DNA from 3 places in the Paenibacillus sp. F024 genome. Region 3 is predicted to be linked to each of the others. Evidence: riboswitches for the same ligand, from Rfam matches in the RefSeq annotation. Region 3 holds a riboswitch; each other region holds the start of a gene.
The links. Region 3 has a riboswitch for cyclic di-AMP ahead of ACZYR9_RS11910 (C40 family peptidase). Riboswitches for the same ligand answer to the same signal wherever they lie in the genome.

Region 1: another riboswitch for cyclic di-AMP. It lies ahead of ACZYR9_RS14415 (TrkH family potassium uptake protein); the one in region 3 lies ahead of ACZYR9_RS11910 (C40 family peptidase).
Region 2: another riboswitch for cyclic di-AMP. It lies ahead of ACZYR9_RS09740 (hypothetical protein); the one in region 3 lies ahead of ACZYR9_RS11910 (C40 family peptidase).

Annotation. Positions count from the first base shown of each region.
Region 1 covers NZ_JBVASZ010000012.1:124,919-132,136, forward strand. The annotation lists gene ACZYR9_RS14410 (potassium channel family protein) at 1-497, opposite strand, end outside; gene ACZYR9_RS14415 (TrkH family potassium uptake protein) at 511-1,863, opposite strand; cyclic di-AMP (ydaO/yuaA leader) riboswitch at 1,928-2,066, opposite strand; gene ACZYR9_RS14420 (CPBP family glutamic-type intramembrane protease) at 2,294-3,976, shown strand; gene uvrC (excinuclease ABC subunit UvrC) at 3,888-5,900, opposite strand; gene trxA (thioredoxin) at 5,970-6,287, opposite strand; gene ACZYR9_RS14435 (YqzM family protein) at 6,470-6,616, shown strand; gene zapE (AFG1/ZapE family ATPase) at 6,714-7,218, opposite strand, start outside.
Region 2 covers NZ_JBVASZ010000007.1:66,444-73,661, reverse strand. The annotation lists gene ACZYR9_RS09755 (glycoside hydrolase family 32 protein) at 1-1,278, opposite strand, end outside; gene ACZYR9_RS09750 (LacI family DNA-binding transcriptional regulator) at 1,536-2,513, opposite strand; gene ACZYR9_RS09745 (NAD(P)H-dependent oxidoreductase) at 2,819-3,493, shown strand; gene ACZYR9_RS09740 (hypothetical protein) at 3,690-4,016, opposite strand; cyclic di-AMP (ydaO/yuaA leader) riboswitch at 4,396-4,527, opposite strand; gene ACZYR9_RS09735 (ABC transporter substrate-binding protein) at 5,075-6,112, shown strand; gene ACZYR9_RS09730 (ABC transporter substrate-binding protein) at 6,235-7,218, opposite strand, start outside.
Region 3 covers NZ_JBVASZ010000009.1:146,066-153,283, forward strand. The annotation lists gene ACZYR9_RS11895 (GNAT family N-acetyltransferase) at 1-392, opposite strand, end outside; gene ACZYR9_RS11900 (sulfurtransferase) at 470-1,306, shown strand; gene ACZYR9_RS11905 (cryptochrome/photolyase family protein) at 1,415-2,791, opposite strand; gene ACZYR9_RS11910 (C40 family peptidase) at 2,948-3,421, opposite strand; cyclic di-AMP (ydaO/yuaA leader) riboswitch at 3,426-3,565, opposite strand; gene ACZYR9_RS11915 (hypothetical protein) at 3,816-4,628, opposite strand; gene ACZYR9_RS11920 (M1 family metallopeptidase) at 4,643-6,850, opposite strand; gene ACZYR9_RS11925 (YwhD family protein) at 7,065-7,218, shown strand, end outside.

The DNA.
Region 1 (7,218 bases), on a different contig from region 3:
TCCTTTAACGTCCGGCCGGCAAGCCTTTTGGGTACGGCAAGCTCCGCAATCGTGTAGTCATCGGAGAGCTCAATGTAGTCAAGCAGATTTGGAGAAACGAGCTGATGGGCTACGCGGATCCCCATATCCCGTTCAGGATAAATAACCCGGTCTACGCCGATTTTATTCAGCACTTTCCCGTGAAGCTCCGAAAGCGCCTTGGCTACAACGGTTTTTACCCCCATATCCTTAAGCAGAATCGCCGTAAGAATACTGGCTTGAATATCGTCGCCGATCGCTACCACGACGCAATCGAAATTCCGGATGCCCAACGACCGAATGACCTCTTCATCCGTCGAATCCGCTACCACCACATGAGTCAGCTTATCGCTCATCTCCTCCACGGCTTCTTCATCCATATCGATGCCAAGCACCTCATGACCCAATTTCAGAAGCTCCACGGCAAGGCTTGAGCCGAAGCGCCCTAATCCAATGACTGCGTACTGCGTGTTTTTCATACTTCCGTTTCCCCTAACCAATCGTAATTTTTCCTTCCGGATATCTGTACAATTCCTTCTCTGTCTTCGGTCCCAGTGCATAAGCCAGCGTCAGCGGACCCAAGCGTCCGATAAACATGGTCATCGCGATCAGGACCTTGCCGAGATCCGACAAATCCGGTGTTAACCCCATCGACAAGCCTACCGTTCCGAAGGCCGATGTCACTTCAAACAAAATCATCAGGAACGAATGATCCTCCGTTGTAGAAAGAATCATCGTGATGACGATGACCAGCGCCAAAGCAATCATCGTAATCGAGACGGCCTTTAGAATCCTTTCTTTGCCTAACCGGTAACGAAAGAGCACAATGTCTTCCTTCCCGCGGATCATCGCTATCATCGCGCCGATCAGCGTGGTAAAGGTCGTCGTCTTGATCCCCCCGCCTGTAGAGCCGGGAGAAGCCCCGATAAACATCAGGATAATGATAAAAAACTGCGTCGCTTGCCTGAGCCCGGCAATATCAAGCGTATTGGCTCCGGCTGTCCGCGGTGTAACGGATTGAAAAAGCGAGGCGAGAATTTTACCGGACCAGTCCAGCGGAACTAGCGTCCGTGGGTTCGTAAATTCAAAGATGAATATAATGATCGCTCCGATTCCGATCAAAAAACCGGTAGCGCTAAGCACCACTTTAGAATGAAGCGTAAGCCTTTTGTTTTTTCGGTAGTCCATGAGATCCGATAAAACGAAGAAGCCGATGCCTCCCAATATGATGAGTCCCATGGAAACTACATTGATGACTGGATCAGACGCATACGCAGTTATGCTGCTGAATTTCCCCGTTACCGGCCCAAAGAGATCGAATCCGGCATTATTGAAGAAGGAGACGGCATGAAACATGCCATAGTAAGCCGCTTTGCCGGGACCCAGATCAAACGACCACCGAACGGCAAAAATAACGGCAGCCGTAAACTCAATCGTAAGCGAATATACGATCACCTTGCGGATTAACCGCACAATACCCTCGATGCTGCTTTGGTTCAGCGCTTCCTGCAAAACGAGCTTTTCTTTAAGCGAAATGCGTTTTCTCAAGGCAAACGCGAACAAGGTAGCCATGGTCATAAATCCGAGCCCGCCGACCTGGATCAGCAGCATGATGATGACCTGTCCGAACACGGAAAAATAAGTGCCCGTATCTACAACGACGAGTCCGGTGACACAAGTAGCCGAAGTAGCAGTGAACAATGCATCCAGGAAAGACAGGGACTCACCGCTGGCCGAGGATACGGGAAGCGTAAGCAGAATGGAGCCGATCAAGATAATGACGGCGAAACCGACGACCAAAATTTGCGGCGGCGTTAGTTCAATCTTCTTGGTGATGACTTTCATGGTTGCACCCCTGTTTACGGTTTCAGGCAACAAAAAAGACACTGGAAACCCAATGTCAAATTAAGGTTCCTGTAATTCAAGCCTACGAGGTTAGCTGACGGATTCGGATGTACAGGCACCCTATCAGCGGCTCACAACCGCTGAATTCACCCCTAAACTCATGGTTCCCCCGTTTTCCTAAAGAAATTCGGCTCGTTATTCAATTGATATGAATTATAATCCTCTTTTCATTGAAGTACAAAGCCTTTTTTCACCTAAATGCACCGGATTTCGCAGAATTACGACATGTGTAAGCGCTTTTTTAGGTATGGTGCTTCGCTTTACTGAATAATGCCCCTTATAGCTTTTGTTATCATTGGATTTGCCGATGGAATGTATGTTACTTTTAAAGAATAGACTGTTATTATCCACTTTCTTTAAGGAGTCTTTCATGCCGAATCGACTAAAAGAACCCCCTCTGCTGCTTTTGGCTGTCCTTGGCTTGATGCTGTACCTCGGCGTTACGTTTGCCTCCGCCTTTACGGACGAGAACCGCTCCCTTGAAGACGATGCCGCAGGCCTGCCTGCCGTTACAAAGCAGCAAGCGGCGGATGCCGCAATGCGTTTTGTGCGCGGCCGCTTCGCGTTGGGACAAGAAGTACAAGCCCATACCTTGTACCAATCCTATCCGGTCCGCAACGGTTATTTGCAAAAAGAGCAGCTGTACGATGATTACAAAGAAAAGTATGAAGAGCAATTTCCTCTCGAATATTATGAGGTCGAGATCAACGACATGGAAAAAAGCGTAACGTACTATGTCGCTATCAACTATAAAAGCCTTACCGTGTTCGGATTCTCGAAGAGCCGATCCGCAGCCGCCAAAAGCGAATCCGTTAGCGCGCCGGATGCCGAACCGATGAAGCAGGCCCATGAAATCATGCGGGAGATGGGCTACGACCCGGTGGAATTTACGCCGGCAGACGAGTCTGGACGAGCCGGGAATGGAAACCTTATTTTCCGCAGCAAAACGGAGCGAATCGGTGAAACGCCGTTGGAGCTTCACATGAAAGTGACAGACCGCCGGATCACTGCGTTTGAGCCGTTATTTCCCATTCCGGATGATTATATTGTCTGGCAGGAAGGGCAGGACCGTCGTTCCGCTCTGATGACGCGAATCAGCATGGGCATCTCGCTTGTGATGACACTCTCAGCGTTTATTGTCATCATAAGGAGCCGTCGTGAAATCCGCTATACACGAGGTGCGCTGCTTACGTTTTTCTTTCTTGCGATTTATATCGCCAACAATTTTAATATGATGCCTGCTTTCCGGACGATGCACGGGAACGGACCTTCCGAACCGGGGGCCCTGTTTACCTTGTGGTTTACCCATATCTTTGTCGGGCTTATGGCCGTTTCGACGTATTTGGCCTTGAGTGCGGGACGCAAGCTGTGGCTTGACCGCGGATGGAATCCTTGGCCGGTATGGCGGGATTCGGTATTCGGCAGAGAGGTGTGGAAAGCGGCGGAACGGGGTTATTTACTTTGCTTGTTCATTCTGGGATTGCAGCAAACCATGTTTTTTGTCGCCACCGAAGCCTTCGGCGTATGGACGGTCAGCGACCCGACAGACTCTGTTTACAACATGCTATATCCCGGTATTTTCCCGTTGATGGCGTGGGCGGCTTCCATCTCCGAGGAGGCGATTTACCGGCTGTTGGGCATAGCTCTTATGCTTAAGCTGACGCGCAGCCGTTTCCTGGCCGTGCTTTTGCCGAGTGTCATTTGGGCCATGAGCCATACCCAATACCCCATATATCCGGTATATACCCGATTGGTTGAGGTGACGGTCATCGGATTGATTTTCGGCTATGTATTCTTGAAATATGGTTTTCTTACCGCCTTGTTCGCTCATGCTTCGATGAACAGCATCCTGATGGGACTCTCGATCATGCTGATCGGAGAGCCCGGACAGGTGGCTGCCGGAGCAGCTTATTTGGCGGCGCCGTTGGCCGTCGGCTGGATACTGTCACGGCTGCACGCCAGATTCAATCGCCGGCCCCCATCGTTTCCCCGGCCGAGTCCATTGCCTGATCCGAATCCGGACTCTGGCTCTGGCCGTTTAACGCCGTTATGATTTGCTCCGCGAGCTTGGCGCCGATACCAAGAGGCTTAAAGTCTTCGGGCTTGGCCTCTTTTATTTTTTTCAGAGAGCCAAAATGCTTCAGCAGCGCCTTACGTCGCTTCTCCCCAATGCCGGGAACAGAATCCAGCTGGGATACGACCATCGACTTGGCTCTGGTTTCCCTGTGGAAGGTGATCGCAAACCTGTGCACCTCGTCTTGGATACGCTGAAGCAAATAAAATTCCTGGCTGTCGCGCGGCAGAGGCACGACCTCGGCAGGATCTCCCATGAGCAGCTGCGCGGTTTTGTGCTTGGCGTCTTTGACCAAACCGCAAACGGGGATAAATAGTCCCAGCTCATTCTCCAGCACGTCTACCGCAGCAGCGATATGCCCCTTCCCGCCGTCGATAACCACGAGGTCGGGCAGCGGCAGGCCTTCCTTGAGCACCCGTTCGTAGCGGCGCCTTACGACCTCGCGCATCGTTTCATAGTCATCCGGCCCTTTTACCGTGCGTACTTTGTACTTGCGATATTCTTTACGGTCCGGCTTGCCGTCCGTAAAAACAACCATTGCCGAAACGGGGTCCGAGCCTTGAATGTTGGAGTTATCGAACGCTTCGATACGCCGTACGACGCCCGTGCCCAAATAGTGACCCAGGTTCTCGACAGCCTTGACCGTACGCTCGGTGTCCCGTTCAATCAATCGGAATTTTTCTTCTAAAGCAACCCGGGCATTCTCGCAGGCCATGTCCACCATGTTTTTCTTTAACCCCCGGCGCGGAATGTGCACCTTCAACTTCAGCCAGCTTTCCAGCGCTTCTTTGACATCCACTTTGGATTCGGAAGCCTGTTCTTCCGCTTCGGCATCAGAGGATACAGCTTGATGCTCCGCATGCTCGGCAATCTCTCTTTCCCCCTCCTGCGCCTGCCCCGCTCCCCATGCCGGCAGGAATATCTCCTTTGGCAGCGCCGGATTCTCGCTGTAGTACTGCGTTACGAACGAAAGAAAATCCTCATCTGCCTCCCCATAGTACGGGAAGAGGGATGCGTGGCGCTCGATCAGCTTCCCTTGGCGCATGTACATAATTTGCACGCACATCCAGCCTTTGTCTACGGCATAGCCGAACACGTCACGGTCCACCGTATCCGTTGTCGTAATCTTCTGCTTTTCCATTACAGCATCGATTTGCAGAATATGATCGCGGAATTCCTTGGCCCGCTCAAAGTTCAGCTCCTCTGCCGCTTCGTTCATTTTACGGGTCAGCTCCAGCTTAATGGCTTGGTGTCCGCCGTTTAGGAATCGGCTGATTTCATTCACCATCTTGTCATACTCAGCCTGCTCCACCTCGTATTCGCAAGGCGCGATACATTGTCCAATATGATAATACAAACATACCCGGTCCGGCAGCGTCTTGCATTTGCGCAGCGGATACAGTCGGTCCAGCAGCTTCTTGGTCTCCTGTGCCGCAAAGGCGTTCGGGTAAGGGCCGAAATATTTGGCTTTATCCTTCAATACCCTTCGCGTCACCTCGAGCCGCGGATGCTTTTCATTCGTAATTTTAATATATGGAAACGATTTGTCGTCCTTCAGCAGAACGTTATATCGCGGAAAATACGTTTTGATCAGGTTGGCCTCAAGAATGAGCGCCTCCACATTGCTTGCCGTAACAATGTATTCAAAGTCGACGACCTCATTGACCATCAGCTGCGTCTTCACGGTATGGCTGCCGGTAAAATAGGACCGCAGCCGGTTGCGCAGCACCTTCGCTTTGCCGACATAGATGACGGTACCATCCCGGTTCTTCATCAAATAGCAGCCGGGCTGCTCCGGTACGAGCGACAGCTTGGTTTTGATGGCTTCCAGCGTCTTCTTCCGGGCCTGCGGGTCCCGGGTTCCCCCTTCGTATTCGGTCACCTGCGCTCCTCTCCTTTCCATAACAAAAAAGCTCTTTTTCAGCATAGCAGAAAAAGAGCTTCTTCGTCACCTTACATACCGGCTGCCAAATTATTGATGGCGGCTCAGTACGTTTTTCAGCGCGTCCTTGGACTGGAAGCCGACAACCTTGTCAACCGGCTGTCCGTCCTTGAACACGATCAGCGTAGGGATACTCATAACGCCGAAACGGGAAGCGGACTCCGGATTGTCATCCACGTTCACCTTAGCGATTTTTACGCTGTCACCGATTTCTTTATCCAGCTCCTCAAGTACAGGAGCGATCATTTTGCAAGGACCGCACCAAGGAGCCCAGAAGTCTACTAAAACTGTACCGGATCCTTCTACTTCGTTAGTAAAGGATTGGTCAGAAACATTTACGATTGCCATGATTTATATTTTCTCCTTTCGGTTTGGTATGTCAACATGTAAAGTATACCACATCACAGTCCTTTTTCAACCGCAGCAAAGTTTGCATAATTGTCACTTTCACATTCTTTACAATCGCTTTGAAAGTTGGGTATACTATTTTTATATATGCACCCCGGCTCATGCCGAAGGAGGAAAGGTACATGAACGATCCGAAACATCCGGAGCTGCACGTGTACGAAGAAGGACGCGACGATTTGATGGATACGGCCATGGGCTTCGGCGTATTTTTTATCGTCCTTTTCGGAATCGCGGTAGTGGCCACTGTTATCTCCATGTTAGTGAAGTAATTTCTTCATCAGGCAAGCTTTCCAAAGCCAAAAGCCCTGCTCGACGCCTTATTACGCGAGCAGGGCTTTTTTATTTGCGATGAGATAAGGAGCGGGATTAATTCTCCCCCCGCTTATTCGTTCCGTTCACCATAACCACCTCGACGAAATGCCGAATGCGGTCCATAATCCTCTGTCCTTTGTATTCCTCGTCTCCATCCTTGGTGGTGAAGCTAAAATGCTTCTCCAGCGAGGCTAAATCCAGGTTAGAGGTAAAGAAAGTCGGCTTGCGGTTCATCCGGTAATTAAGTATGGCTCCCATCACGTGGTCGCGCAGCCAAGGGTTTAGATTCTCCGCGCCGATGTCATCAAATACCAGCAGATCCGTTTCCTTCAGCACATCGATCGTTTCCTTCAGCTTTAGCGGCTCCTGGAACATCGACTTCAAATCCTCGGCAAAATCGGGCATGTACACAATAGCTCCCGTATACCCGTCCTTGGCCAGCTCATAAAGCAGATAGCACATGAGAAAGGTTTTGCCTGTTCCAAACTGACCTGCCAGATAAAGCCCCGTCGACTGCAGCCCGTTTTCCCGCGCCCGAAAAATATAATCCATCACCTGT
Region 2 (7,218 bases), on a different contig from region 3:
CAACCGGAAAAGCTTATCGTACGGGCGGTAATACAGAACGGTCTCCTCGCTGCCGTGAACGCGAAGCTTCAATCCGAATTCTTCAGCCTCCGACGCTTCAAATACAACCTGCAGCTCATAGCAGTCTCCACCGGTCTCCATATCACGCTCCCCTTCCAGAGAAACATCATGGATTGCAAAGGCATTGCTGCGGTACTCGATGACTTCTTCTACAGGGCGGAACAAGAGACGGTTTCCGTCAAGCACTGCCTCTCTAGGCAGGCTCATGGCCCCAGCCCAGTGATGGCCTTGCTGTGTCGGCATTGGGCTCTCCCACATATCCATCCAGCCGATCACGATTCTTCTGCCTTTCTCATCGACGGTCGATTGCGGTGCATAAAAATCGAATCCGTGATCGACCTGCGCATAACGGTCGTAATGAAACCGGCCTTGCTCCGTATCTAACCGGCCAAGCATATACATAGTGGAATGCAGATTGCGGTACTCGTGTCCCTGTGCAGGCATACGCTGCGGGGACAGCATGAATACGTCCTTATCCCCAAGCGTAAACAAATCGGGACATTCCCAGTTATCGCCTAACCGGCCGTCGCTTCTGGCGATTTCATTGACAAACGTCCAATGAATCAAGTCGTCGGAACGATAAAGCAGCACAAGACCGTTTCCTTCCCCGTCGTTAGAGCCCAGTACGACATAATACCTGCCGCTGCGCTCGAACACCTTTGGATCGCGGAAATCCTTCCGGCTTACCCCTTGGGGAATTTGATCATAGCCGATGACGGGATTGTCCGCCCACTTCTTAAAGACGACGCCGTCTTCCGATACGGCAATGCCTTGGGATTGTTTATAATCGCGATCCTTGTCCGGCCCCGTCATCACATGACCGGTATACATCAAATACAGACTGCCGTCCTTTTCAATGGCACTGCCGGAGAAACAGCCGTCTTTGTCAAAATCGGTATCCGGCGCCAAAGCAACCGGAAGGTACTCCCATTTGATGAGATCCCGGCTTACGGCATGCCCCCAATGCATAGGTCCCCATACCGGCCGGTAAGGGAAGTGCTGGTAAAACAGGTGGTACTGTCCATGATAGTAAACAAATCCGTTCGGATCGTTCATCCAGCCAAATTCACTCATGAGATGATAATGCAGCCTATAATCCGAACGAAGGAGATGTTTATTTTCAGCAATAAAACGGTCGGCTTTATTTGTAGTGTAAAGAATATTGCATCCTACCCTTACTTTTAATTTGATGGAGCCCTTTATAACGTCTTGAATCATGCGCCTATGGCAAACAAAATCATCCTGAAGAACGATTCATTCCTTCAGCACTATTGATTAGCCAAAAGTTACATAGGATTAATCGCTTACAGATCGAATTATAAACGGCATAAATGTTTATGTCAAACGTTTGACATACCAATCCTTTTACATGAACATCTTAGCCATTCGTATAGCAAAAGGACCAGGCTGTGCAATATATCAGCCAGGTCCTTCTACTAATTCTACCGTACTTAAACACTCTATTTTTAAGATTGTTAAGTAGTGGCTCTTTCCACCAGCTCAACTTCCAATACGTGCTTTTTTTCCAAAGGCTCTCCGTCCATTTGCTTGCGAATCAGCTCCACGGCCAAACGGCCGATCTCACTGATGGGCTGTCTTACGGTGGTTATGGCGGGCGTCAACCATGAAGCGGCATTCACATCATCATATCCGATGATGCGTACCTCGTCCGGAATGCGCTTTGCGGATCTGCCGCATTCCTTCACGGCAAATGCCGCGATAATGTCACTGGCCGCAAAAATACCGTCAATATCGGGATGCTCGAGGAATAAAGAACGAATAATACGCTCATACTGCCCTTGATCGAATACATTCATATCGGTCTGAAGGATCACATGCTCTATCGCATGTTTGGAAGCAACCTGTTCAAACGCCACGCTTCTTTGGTTCGCAAGCAGCTCAAGCTCCAAATTGCCGCAGATATGCGCGATTTTTTTGCACCCTTTGCGAATCAACAGCTCGGTTGCCAGTTTTCCTCCTTTATAATTGTCCGAAGAAATAAAAGGAATACTATCCCCCATTTTTCTGTCAATCGTGACCAAGGGTGAACGCAGGCTCATGTATTCTTCCACTTCCAGGGTATGGCTGCCCATAATAATGCCATCCACCCGATTGCGCTTCAGCATCTCGATATAATCTTTTTCTTTCACAGGGTCCAAATGCGAATTGCAGAGCAGGACCTTGAAGCCATTCTGATAAGCATGATATTCCACATGATTCGCAAGCTCTGAGAAAAAAGGATGTGAGACGTCAGGAATGATCAAACCGATGATGTTGGACTGCTTGCGCAGCAGTGAACGCGCAATCTCGTTTGGTTGATATGCCAGTTCATCCATCGATTGATACACTTTGCTGCGAGTCGCCTCGCTGATATAACCCCGGTTGTTCAGCACGCGCGATACGGTCGTTACCGATACGCCTGCCTTCTTTGCCACATCATGAATAGTCGCCATAACTACCTCTTATCACGGTTTAAGGATGGTTTTATATATCAGAACTATATCTTAATGATTGCAGCTTCACAAGGCAAGTATTAAAGATACACACATGTGGACAACTTAATTTGTGGATATGTTAACACAATCGAAAAAATAGTTGTACAGTGTGAATAAAATGATTGTTAATGATGTGGATAAGATTGTGGATAAAAAGCCGAACCTATCTCATGAACTCATGGACGGCTTCGAGAATTCAGAAGGACCGGACAAATGTGGTATGATAAAAAGATCACGAAAAGCAAGAAAGGAAGGACTACGCCATGAACCAGACGACGACGAAAAAGCAAGACATACTGGATGCCTTTTATTTCAGACATGCTACCAAACAATTCGACCCGACGAAAACCATTTCCGATGAGGATTTTCAGTTTATTCTGGAAACCGGAAGATTATCCCCAAGCTCCGTCGGCTTTGAGCCTTGGAAATTCCTGATCGTTCAGGACGAAGCTTTGAGAGAAAAGTTAAAAAAGGTGTCCTGGGGAGCACAGGGACAGCTTCCGACGGCCAGTCATTTCATGATCATTCTTGCCCGGAGAAACGTAAGATACGATTCCGACTATGTATACAACCTTTGTAAAAATGTAAAGAAGATGCCACCTGAAACATTGGAACGCATCCCGACCGTATATCGAAAATTCCAGGAATCGGATCTTCATTTGCTTGATAATGAGCGAACCTTGTTCGATTGGGCCTGCAAGCAAACCTATATCGCCCTTGCCAACATGATGACCGCGGCGGCTCTGATCGGGATTGATTCCTGTCCCATTGAAGGCTTCGATTTTGATGAGGTGCACAAGATTCTCGATGAGGAAGGACTGCTGGAAAACGGAAATCTGGACATATCGGTCATGGCCGCATTCGGATACCGCGCCCAAGACCCGCATCGTCCGAAGTCAAGACAAAACCTGGAGGATATTGTTCAGTGGATTAAATAAACCGGCGCAACAAGCGCCTCCCGGATCGCGCATTGCGATTCGGGAGGCGCTTGTTTATTATCTCAAGATGATATGATTTGGAGCCAACCAAGGTTCGGATACTGCTGCGTATGCTTTCCTCCGCTTCAGGTGCAAGCGGGGGCGGCAATCCGAAATTGAGAAAAGTAAAAACTTCTTATCACCGATTCGAATAAAATTATAAGACCGATTTCACGGCTTGCCACAAAGCGTCGCATAGCTCGCGAGCCTTCACTTCAAGACTTGAAGTCTGGATCAGCCATTCATTGGACAGGTTGTCAACCCGAAGGGAACTATCGTATTGGTGCAAATAAGCCATCATTTGTCCTATCGTTAATAACGGAAGCGCCTTCTCTTTCTGAAAACCGTCCATGTAATAGATCATCTCTTCTTGTCCGGCAAAGAAAATGTATTCCCCTTCTTCCGGAGTCCATTGTTGACGCAGCTTATCTTCTTGTTCTTTGGAAAGCTGCTGCAAATGAGCGGAAGTAATTCTCTGCATCATGGCATGTTCCTCTCGTGGGGCTCTATTTTCTTACTTTTTCGTTTATCCAAAACCTCTTCTTTGGTAGGAACAGTGAATTCACTTTTAGGCCGGGTCCACCCATCGTCACAATAACAAAAACCCTGTTCATCCTTATATAAAATTTCGACGACTTTTCCATCTTTGGTTTTCATGATCATGACTTCATGGCATCTCCTTTTTAAAGAAGAGCTTCGTCTTAACCGGCTCCTCCTTTAAAAATCTCCACATCAAAAAACCCGCAATTAGCAGCATGATCGCATTTGCGTTTAACGATCAACAGCTATATGGCGGGTCTAAAAAACAAAAAAGACCCGTTATACGGGTCCACGTTACCGAGCATTCGTACAAAACAACGAATTGTGACCCATCCAACTGCTGACGAGGTTAGCTGCCGGGCTCGGGAAAGATGGTTCCCTACAATCTATTGATTCGCCCCAGAAAATTGGTTCCCCCGCTTTCCGATGACTCGGAAATTAAGCGTAATAATATAATACCCAATAGTTAAATATTCGTCAATCAAAGAAAACTTTTATTTCTATTTATGATAATATTTAACAAATTCACTCCCTGAGAACCTGCCTGTTCTTGACCATGCAAGTGCCCCATCGATTCGTCCGCTCCACCCACTTGCATTCGCCGCTACAAAGATGCCGACCTCAATACAAAGGCGGTTAGTAATCCGTCAGAAGAGACTCTTCCTTCATATCCGGCCTTTTTCCCATTTATAAATCCGGCTCTGTTCCTTGGCTTAAACCTTTCTTAAAAATCACCCGCAAAAATATTGACAATGATTCTCATTGTCATTTAATATAAAAGAGTTCCTTCACCATCTTTCTCCAGATACTCGGAACTTTGAGGGCATGCGCATGTACGCTCCAGATTCGTTATATCAACGTTCTGTCGGCTATCTCATTGGAACGCCCTTGGACTCCGATATTCGAGACTTTCCCGTTTTAATGGCTGTAAAAAGTTGTTGATCGGGAATGGATAAAGGACGGCAGACAGCAGCAGATTTAGAATTCAAGGAGTCGATCTATTTGTTAACCCTGTTTAAGAAAAGCTTTGTTAGTCTACTGGCACTCGTCATCCTCTCTGTTTTGGCGCTAACGGGATGCGGCGCGAATCAAACAGCAAGCCCTGGTCCAAATCCAGCTGAGTCTACCCCCGCAGCCGAACCCGCAACAAACGCGGTTATCCGAATCGGGTATATTAATATTATTTCAATGGCACCGGCGATTATTGCAGAAAAGCAAAAGCTCATGGAAGCGCAAGGCATCAAAGCTGAGTTTTATCCTTTTGCCAACGGTCCTGATCTCAACAAAGCTTTATCTTCCGGCAAGCTCGACTTTGCCTATACCGGTATTCCCGTTGCCGTGAATTGGGCTTCACGCGGTGCGGATATTGAGGTCATCGCCAAAGTCGGAGACGGTACATTCGGTCTGTTAGCTAAAGAAAATCCGGCATCCTCCCAAGACTTTGTTTTTAAAGGCAAAAAGATCGGATTTTTAGGAAAAGGCACAGGCTCTGATATTCTTCTGCGCGGTTTCTTATTGCCGGAGGAAAAGCTGGATGATACCTCTGTACATCTCATGGAAATGCCGTTCAACAATATGGAGCAAGCCATCAACAACAATACGGTGGATGCGGCTCTCTCCAGCGAACCGTTCGTTACCTTCGCCGAATTGCGTGGATTAAAGGTCGTTAAAGAACTGCCGGACCCTGCGATCGTTGTTCTGGTTCACAAAACCTTTGCCAAAGACCATGAAGATTTAGTGGAAAAGTTCATGCAGGGACATCTGGCCTCCATTGCTTATATGAACGAGCACAAGAAGGAATCGGCGGAAATTCTCTCCAAATCGTTCAATGTCCCGGAAATTAAAGCGGCGGATGGAAAAACCCGGACTCCTGCCGAAGTCATGGAAATCGCTTTGACGAAGCATCAGTTTGCAGCCCGGTTTACGGATAGCGATTTTGCGTTCTATCAGCAAATTGCCGATGCGAATCATCGTTTGAAGCTGATCGATCAACCTCTGGACATCAAAACCATCATGAATTTGACCTGGATTAAACCGTAACGAATACCTTTGAAGACACACTTTACACCATGGAAGATCCATTCATAGAATCATAAAAGGCCGCGTCATAAGTCATTTCGGATGACTTGTGGCGCGGCCTTTATTTCAGCCGGACAAAACCGTTATTTTTGATTTTGCTTCACGATGAGATCGACCAGAACGTCGAGCTGCTTCTCTAAATTGAGCCCGTCGGTCATCCAGAATTGTTTATAATCCAAATAATAAACGTGGTTATGCTTCACAGCGGGAAGGGTTTTCCAAACGGCTCCATTCGCCACTTCCTTTGCCCGTTCAGCTCCACCGTCCGGTTCGTATACCGTAATAAACATATGATCGGCGGCAAAGTCGGGCAGTACCTCCAAGGAAATGTCTTTTCCTTTGCCATCCGGGAAGATTTCCTTTGCTATTTTGTCCTGAGGCTTGTATTTGAACATCTCGAACAGATTGTAGCCCGCATCGCGTGTTTGGGGCCATACCCAAAGGTTTTTTGCCCAAATGGAGTAGCTTCCTACCGTTTCGTCCGGACCGATGATGCCGTTTAATTTGGCCTTCGCTTCTTCAGCCTTTTGCTTATATCGGGCAATGAAGGCTTCCGCTTCTTTTTCTTTGCCAAGCAGCATTCCGAAGGTTTTCACTTCTTCAAGGGGGTCCCCGCCATCCAGGACCACGGAAGGAAGCGCCACGGTAGGAGCGATTTTTTTCAGCTGCTCAACCGTTTCAGACGGTAAATACGTCGGCACAATAATTAAATCCGGATTCAGCTCCAGTACCTTCTCAACGGATACGTCCCCGACATCGGCTACGCCTTCAAGCTCCTTCTTCAGAAGAACGGAATTGTTTAAAGCGATCGAACCGGCGCCAACCGGTTTGACCCCGAGCGCGAGCAGATCTCCCAAGAATGTAATGGCAGCGATTCGCTCCGGATGAACCGGTACTTCAATGTCTCCATTGGCCGCTTTAAATATCTTCGTATTTTTGCCGTCCTCAGAGGATGAACCGTCGGCCTGCCCCGACGGAGCGCCCGACGGCCCGGATCCCGCTTGACCGCCGCAGGCTGTGAGAACCATCATAAGCAATATCAGCAGGCTGAGGATCAGCTTCTTTTT
Region 3 (7,218 bases):
CGGATGGCTCTTTCGTTCCAGGTCATCACTTCCAGGTCGATTTCGTTTTGGGGTGATAACCGTCTGGCTTCTTTTACAATGGCTTCTACAAAATAAATTCCGTTGCCCAGGCCGCACAGATCGGGACGCATGCCCAGGCCTAACCGGGTAACGTTCACAAGCGGAAAAAATTGCGCAAACCCGCTCAGCTCCCCGTTCGAGTCCAGTACGGCACGATATTGATTGACTCGCACTTCGGAATCGGCAAACTCCTCTTGATCGGACAGCATAAGCTCCCATGGACGAAAATGGTATGTATGATAAGGCGGCGGATAAGTCCAGCTGCAAATGCTGCGGCAGTGCGCCTCTGTGAGCGGAGCAATGGTAAAAATCAGGGGTTCGTTGGGTGCCACTTTCTTTTCAGCTTCTCCCTTCCGTTGTATACTGTTAACTATACAGCATATCACCCTATCAAAGGAAGTGATTGGATATGAAGCATGTACGGAGTCAAGAATGGTTGTTTGAGCACGGCATCCAAGATCATGTGGTGATCGCGGACTGCCGATTTATATTGGGCCAGCCGGAGGCAGGGAAACAAAGCTATGAAATGGATCATATTTGCGGAGCATTTTATTTTGATCTGGAGCGCGATTTGTCGGGACCGAAAGAGAAGCACGGAGGGCGCCATCCGCTTCCCGATCTTGAGGAGCTGGCTGCCAAGCTTGGACGGGCGGGTATCGACCGGAATTCCGTTGTTGTCGCTTACGACGACCAAGGCGGCGCGATGGCATCGCGTTTTTGGTGGCTGTTGAAGTATCTCGGTCATGACGAAGTCTACATTCTGGATAAGGGCTACTCGGAGTGGAAGGCAGCGGGATATCCCGTAACGGAGGAGCCGCCTGTGGAGCGCCAGGCCGTATTTACACCGCAGGTGCGCAGTGAGATGCTGGCGAATGTGGAGCAGGTGAAGGACGGGATGACACGCCAAGGAACGGTGCTTGTGGATTCTCGTGAGGAAAAGCGTTACCTGGGGATGGAAGAACCGATCGATTCGGTTGCCGGACATATTCCGGGAGCGAAGCCGTATTTCTGGAAAGAAGGATTGCAAGCTTCAGGAGGGTGGAAGGATTCCCCGGCGCAAAGGGCCAGATTCGCCAACCTGAGCAATGCCGATGAAATCATCGTTTATTGCGGTTCCGGCGTGACGGCCTGCCCTAACGTGCTGGCACTTAGCGAGGCCGGCTTCGACAACGTCAAGCTGTACGCGGGCAGCTGGAGCGATTGGATCAGCTACAAGGACAACCCGGTAGCGACGGGAAAAGAATAAGGAATGGCCGTTTCCGCTTCGGACGCGGGTTGGAGGACTGCGATCGTTTGCCGTTTGGCGACCGATCCAGTCCTTTTTATATGATTTTGGCTGGGGCTGCTTTCGCCTTTACGAGTCGGTATCGACGGATTTACGCTGACCGGACCGTAAGACGTCTTTGTATACGTCAATCGCTCTGGCTCGCGAGGCTTTCAAGTCTACGATGGCGTGCGGACGCGGCCGGTGAATTTCTTTGTCGGTCAATCGGGCGAGCTCGGGCAGCCAGCGGCGGATATAGGCCCCTGAAGGGTCGTACGTTTCCGATTGGGTTACCGGATTCATAATCCGGAAGTACGGCACGGCATCGAAGCCGAGCGAGGCGCACCAAAGCCAGCCTCCCCGGTTTAACACGTTGTCGTAGTCGGCGAGCTTGTAACGGAAGCAGCGCTCTCCATAAGGGAAGGGACACAATAAATTTTTGGTCAGAAACATCGCGGTAATCATGCGCAGCCGGTTGGGCATCCAGCCGGTCGCGTTCAGCTGGGTCATGGCGGCGTCAATAATCGGAATGCCGGTGCGCGCTTGCGTCCAGGCTCTGAAATGCTGAGAATCCAGAGCGGAGAAATCGTAGCGTTTCTCATATTGGAAGTAGTCGGGATCAAGCCACGATTGATAAATGTAGAAATCGCGCCAGGCAAGCTGGCGAAGCCAAGGCTCCACAGCGGTATCGCCAACCATCAGCCGTTCGTAGACCATGCGAACCGACATGGCGCCGACGTTCAGGTGACGGCTCATACGGCTGGTCTCGTCGCGGGCGAAGCGGTCGCGTCCTTCGGCGTAGCCTGCAAGACGTTCTCCGAGGAAGTCTGCAAGCGCCTGCTCCGGCTCGGGCAGCTCCGGCAGAGCGCCCGGAGCCAGCAAGGCGCTCAGCTCCGGCGGGAGAGGGAACGCTTGCGCCACACCATCGGCGAGCGGGACCGTCCGGAGGTCGCCGATGGTTACTGCAGACGCCGGGCGGTACCGCTCGTGCAGATACTCACGCCAGCGGCGGTAGAACGGCGTGAAAACCTTGTACGGCTCATCCCGCCCGGACCAGCGCTGAAAGTCGCGCAGGTCGATAAGCGGCAGCTCGCCGTACGCGGTGACGCGCACGCCGTACTGTTCAGCTGCCTCGCGCAGTGCGCAGTCCCGGACCGTCGCATACGGGGTGTAGTCCTCGTGGAACACGAGCTCCTCCACCGGATGCTCCGCGAGCAGCCGGCTCAAAGCGGCCTGCGGCTCGCCATAAAGCACGTGCAGCCGCTGGCCGGCTGCCGCATAAAGCTGCTGCAGCCGCCGGACATGCTGCAGAAAATTGACGCCGCTGTGCTCGCGGTGACGTTCCTGTTTCAGCAGGAACGGGTCGAGCAAAAGCACATGCAGGCTGGGGCAGCGGCGTTCGCGGATCGTGACGAACGCCGGCATATCCTCCACCCGCAGATCCTTGCGGTGCAGAAACAAGATCAAGCCTCATACGCCCCTTTACAGCCGGATCCGGCAGGTTTATTTGAAATATAGAAAGCCCTGCAGGCTTGTCCGTCCGGTGCGTCCGTTTATACGAACGATCGGATCGGGCCAAACGCTGAGGGCTTCCGAAGTTGCATTGCGAATCCGTTGACCGTATCAGTTGGTGTCGGTCATCAGCTGTTGATACTGCTCGTCCGACAAAACACGTCGGGCTGTCACATAACGATTGGCGTAGTAAGATTCGCTCATTTCACTAATCGTAACGCCTTTGTTCGTAGCGGAGTGGTAGAACATGCCGTTTCCAACATATACGCCCACATGGGAAATGCCTCTGCCGTCGGTGTTGTAGAACACGAGATCACCGGGACGGAGCTGGTCTTGGGCTACCCATTGACCCGCTTGGGCTTGGCTTTTGGAGGAACGAGGAAGATCGATACCGAACTTGTCGAACACCCAAGAAGTGTAGCCGGAGCAGTCAAAGCCGCTGGTCGTAGTACCGGCCCATTTGTAAGGCGAGCCTAAACCCGCGTTTACCGCTGCGCTTAGCGGGGTTTCAGCAAATGCGCTGCCTACGGAAACGCTGCAAAACATAGCTAAAGAAAGTGCAAAACCTACAAGCTTCTTCTTCAAAAAATGTTTCCCCTTCCGGTGCCTACGAGGTTAGCTGAAGGGTTCGGTTGAAGGTTCCCTATGATCACTGACGGTGTCGAGATCAATTCACCCGGTTAATGGATCCCCCGTTTTCTTAAAACAGAAATTCGGCAAAATTTTCATTTTTTTGATTCCGAGTAGATATATTCGGGAAAAAATGCACTTTTCCTTCCTTTGTCACAAAATTGACATATTTTATCCGTTTAAAGTGAAACCTTTTTGTTTAAGGAAATTCGGGATATGAAATCACCCCTTTATAGAAAAGCACAAAACGGCGGCGCTTTTCCGCCTGACGTGGTTCAACAGCTTGCGACAGCACAAACGCACCGGTCGGAATGACCGGTGCGTTTGCAATCTTTTCATATGGTGTTCGCTACGCTTTCTCCGTCCAAAGCGCATATTGTGTGCTGATGGCCCACACTTTGAAGAACATTTGAACAAGCCGGTATGCCTGTAATCCGACCAAGGCCAAAAAGCCGGCCCAGAAGAACGCGGATGCCATCACGGCGGCGGACACCGCCAAAGCGATGCCTGTTACGGTAAGAGAAGCCAGCATAATGGCAGGCAGATGGCGAATCACAAACAGCATGGTAAAGATTGCAGATCTGCCATCGGCCTTTCCGATTTGAAGGAACAGGAAGATCAGCTGAAGCATAAACCAATAGACGATGCAGCCGGCTATCGCCGGCGCCAGCGCTTTCCCAAAGGCCATATAGGAAGCTTGATGTCCGTACAGCTCTATCGAATGGGGGATCAGCCAGTAGAGCGGGGAGAGCATCAGCGCCAATTGGACCGCGTAGAGGCCGAGGAAGGGAAGAGACAGCTTTCGGATGCCTTCCACGAACCGGTAGCCTGCATTCAAGTCCCGATGACGAAGCGAGTAGTATACTCCTGCATTGAGCATCGGATGGACCAGCATTCTTAATCCTAGAAGGCTGATTCCCCACCACCAAAACGGCTCCAGCAAATCCGTCTTCATCATCTGAAAATGACCTTCTATCCAGAATATCTGCGAAGCGGTCACTGGCAGGTCGCTCCCCGGATAACGATGCAGGAGGGGGAGGACGACGGATTGAATCAGCTTATACAGCACGACGCCCCAAATGAGATGATATATAAAGAGGGTAAAGACGGCAAAAGGCTGCTCACAGGCTAAGCTCCAGCCCGTTTTGATCCGGTTCCACATGTTCCTCACTCCCCTCACCATGCGACCCAGCCGAACAAGGTCTCCAAAATTTTCACAACGCTCATGTTCCATCGCAGCGATAGCTGCGAATCGACTTCCGTTTTCATATAGCTGTTGATCCGTTTGTTCTCCAGCACGATAACGTAATCCGGGTCTATAGCCGCCCACCTCAGCGGAGCGGCATGATTCAGCTTCATGATGACCTCGCTGTCGGCGCCGTCCCAGGTTTTATCGAGCTGCGTGCCGTCGGCAAAATGGAACCGGACAGGTACGTTGGGATAGGTACCTCCAAGCTTGCGCAGCTGTACGCTGTTTTCATAGTAGGTTTGGCCATTATCTGTCACCTGCTGCACTTTGATCCCGGTGATGGCGTAGTCGACCATCATGCCGCTATAGACATATTGGTCAAAAAACGGCTTCCAGTCGGTTTTCGTTACATCTTCTGCGACTTTTTGAAAATCCGTTGTGGTCGGGTGCTTGAACTTCCAGCGCTGAAAATACGTTCGCATGATCTTGTCCATGGTCTCCGGACCGACCTGACGTTCCATGGCTTTGAGCACCAGCTTGGCCCGGGTATATACATTTTCGGCATAGTGATGGTGTCCGTCATAGCTCCAGGCGTTCTTCTTGAGTGCGGCCGGATGGGTGATGTAGCTTGATTCCACGAGCAGATTCGGGCGAACGCCGTATTCCGCTTCCATTAACTTGTCTTCGGCATAAGAGGTGAAGCCTTCATCCAGCCATGCCTCTTCAAATTCGTTGCTGGCAACCATACCATAAAAGAATTGGTGGCCTATCTCATGGACTACAACCCTTTCCAGCTCCAGGGTCGGATTTTCTTCGATAGCTCCCCATGCGGTAATCAGCGTCGGGTATTCCATTCCCCCGGCTCCATTGGCCTCTTCCGGCGGCACGACGATCGACAGCGTATTGTAAGGGTAATTACCGTACCACTGGGAGTAGCGGGCGAGCGCTTTTTTGGCTGCTGTCATGTAACGGGCCTTCAGGTGCTCATGCTTTGGATCGAGATACAGCTTGATGCGGACCCCGGGCAGATGCGAAGTGGCATAGGGCTCTTCATGGTATATAAAATGCGGCGAAGCGGCCCAGGCAAAATCATGCACATCGTCGGAGTAAAACGAGTAGGTTTTCGTTTTGCCGTCATCGGAGACGGGCTTGGTCGGGAAGCCGGTAGCCGCTACTTTATGGGTGGAAGGCACTTTGATTTTCACGTCGAATATGCCAAAGTCTGCATAAAACTCCGAACTTCCATGATACTGGTGCAAATTCCAGCCTTCATCGGTACGTCCCCGTGTGCCTTTGGGCTCGTATACGGCGATTTTGGGAAACCATTGCCCGGCCATCACAAAATCGTTCGCATAGCCCATTCTGGCGAAGACTTGCGGCAGCTTCACGGAAAATTGGGTATGCAAATTGACTTTTTCCCCGGGCATGACGGGCTTCGGAAGCGGTACCCTGATTAAGGTTTTATCGTCCTTGTTGCCGTCATCGGGCTGAACATACGCTATGCGGTCGACCAGCTCCATCTCGGAGCCGTCAAGCGCCCGAATGGAACTGACCGTCATGCTGCCGAAGCTGCCTTCCTTCTGGGTATCGTCGCGCAGCCTTCCTCCGGATTCCTTCATGAACGTCGTTTTCTTTGACTCGAACGCATTCGGATACAAGTGAAAATAAAGCTCCTGCACCGGTTGACTTCCCGGGTTTTTCCAGGTCAGCGATGAGGTGCCTTTAATCATCTTTCCTTCTGCGTCGAGCTCCACGTTCAGGTGATACTCGACAATACGGTTGGACAGCGGCTTGGGCGCCGGTTTCTCCACGGGCTTGACCGGCAAGCTTGGCGGAGCGGGAGGTGGAGCTGCCGGCTCCGTCATTCTTCCGCTGACCGGCTCAGCATGTGCGGTCGGCAAAAAAATGCCCGTAGATGAGCCGTCCGCTTGTCCTTTGGCTTGAGGCCAGGGAGGCGCCCCGACGATGGAATGCCCGGCAGTTAACCTTATGGGCTTCAGGCTCAGCGGATTTATTCCCCCTTCGGCAGGAAAAACGGCAGGGTAAGCGGCTTCGGCAGAAAGCTTCCATCCAGTGGCAGGCGCTCCCGAACGGAAGTCGGCCGGCAGAAGGGCGTTGGTCAGCAGTGTGACACCGCAGACGAAGATTGTAAGTAGGCCCCAGGGTACGAGGGGGCCGCCGATTCGTTTTTTCATCCATATTCACCCCGTTGACAAGCATCTACAGCATGTATATGTATGTAGGACGAGGATTATTTCTGCCTTTTTATCAGTAAGGCTGTTTCTCGGGCTTTTCAACTTATACGGACAGGTCCCGGTTTATTTACATGCTCCTGTACTTTAGCTACAATAATAACGAGCGAGACCGATTTTACGGAACTGTGAATAAAGGATAGGGATGGTGTGCCTTATGGATATAAATGATAAGAAAAAATTGCCTTCGCTGAATATTGTCAGCAGCAAAGAAACGAAGCACCGCGGGTTTGGCCAAGGCTCGATCGACCTGAGCCAAATGTCCTGCGTCATTATTGACGAAGGAGAAGCTTACATCGATCAGGGGGCGC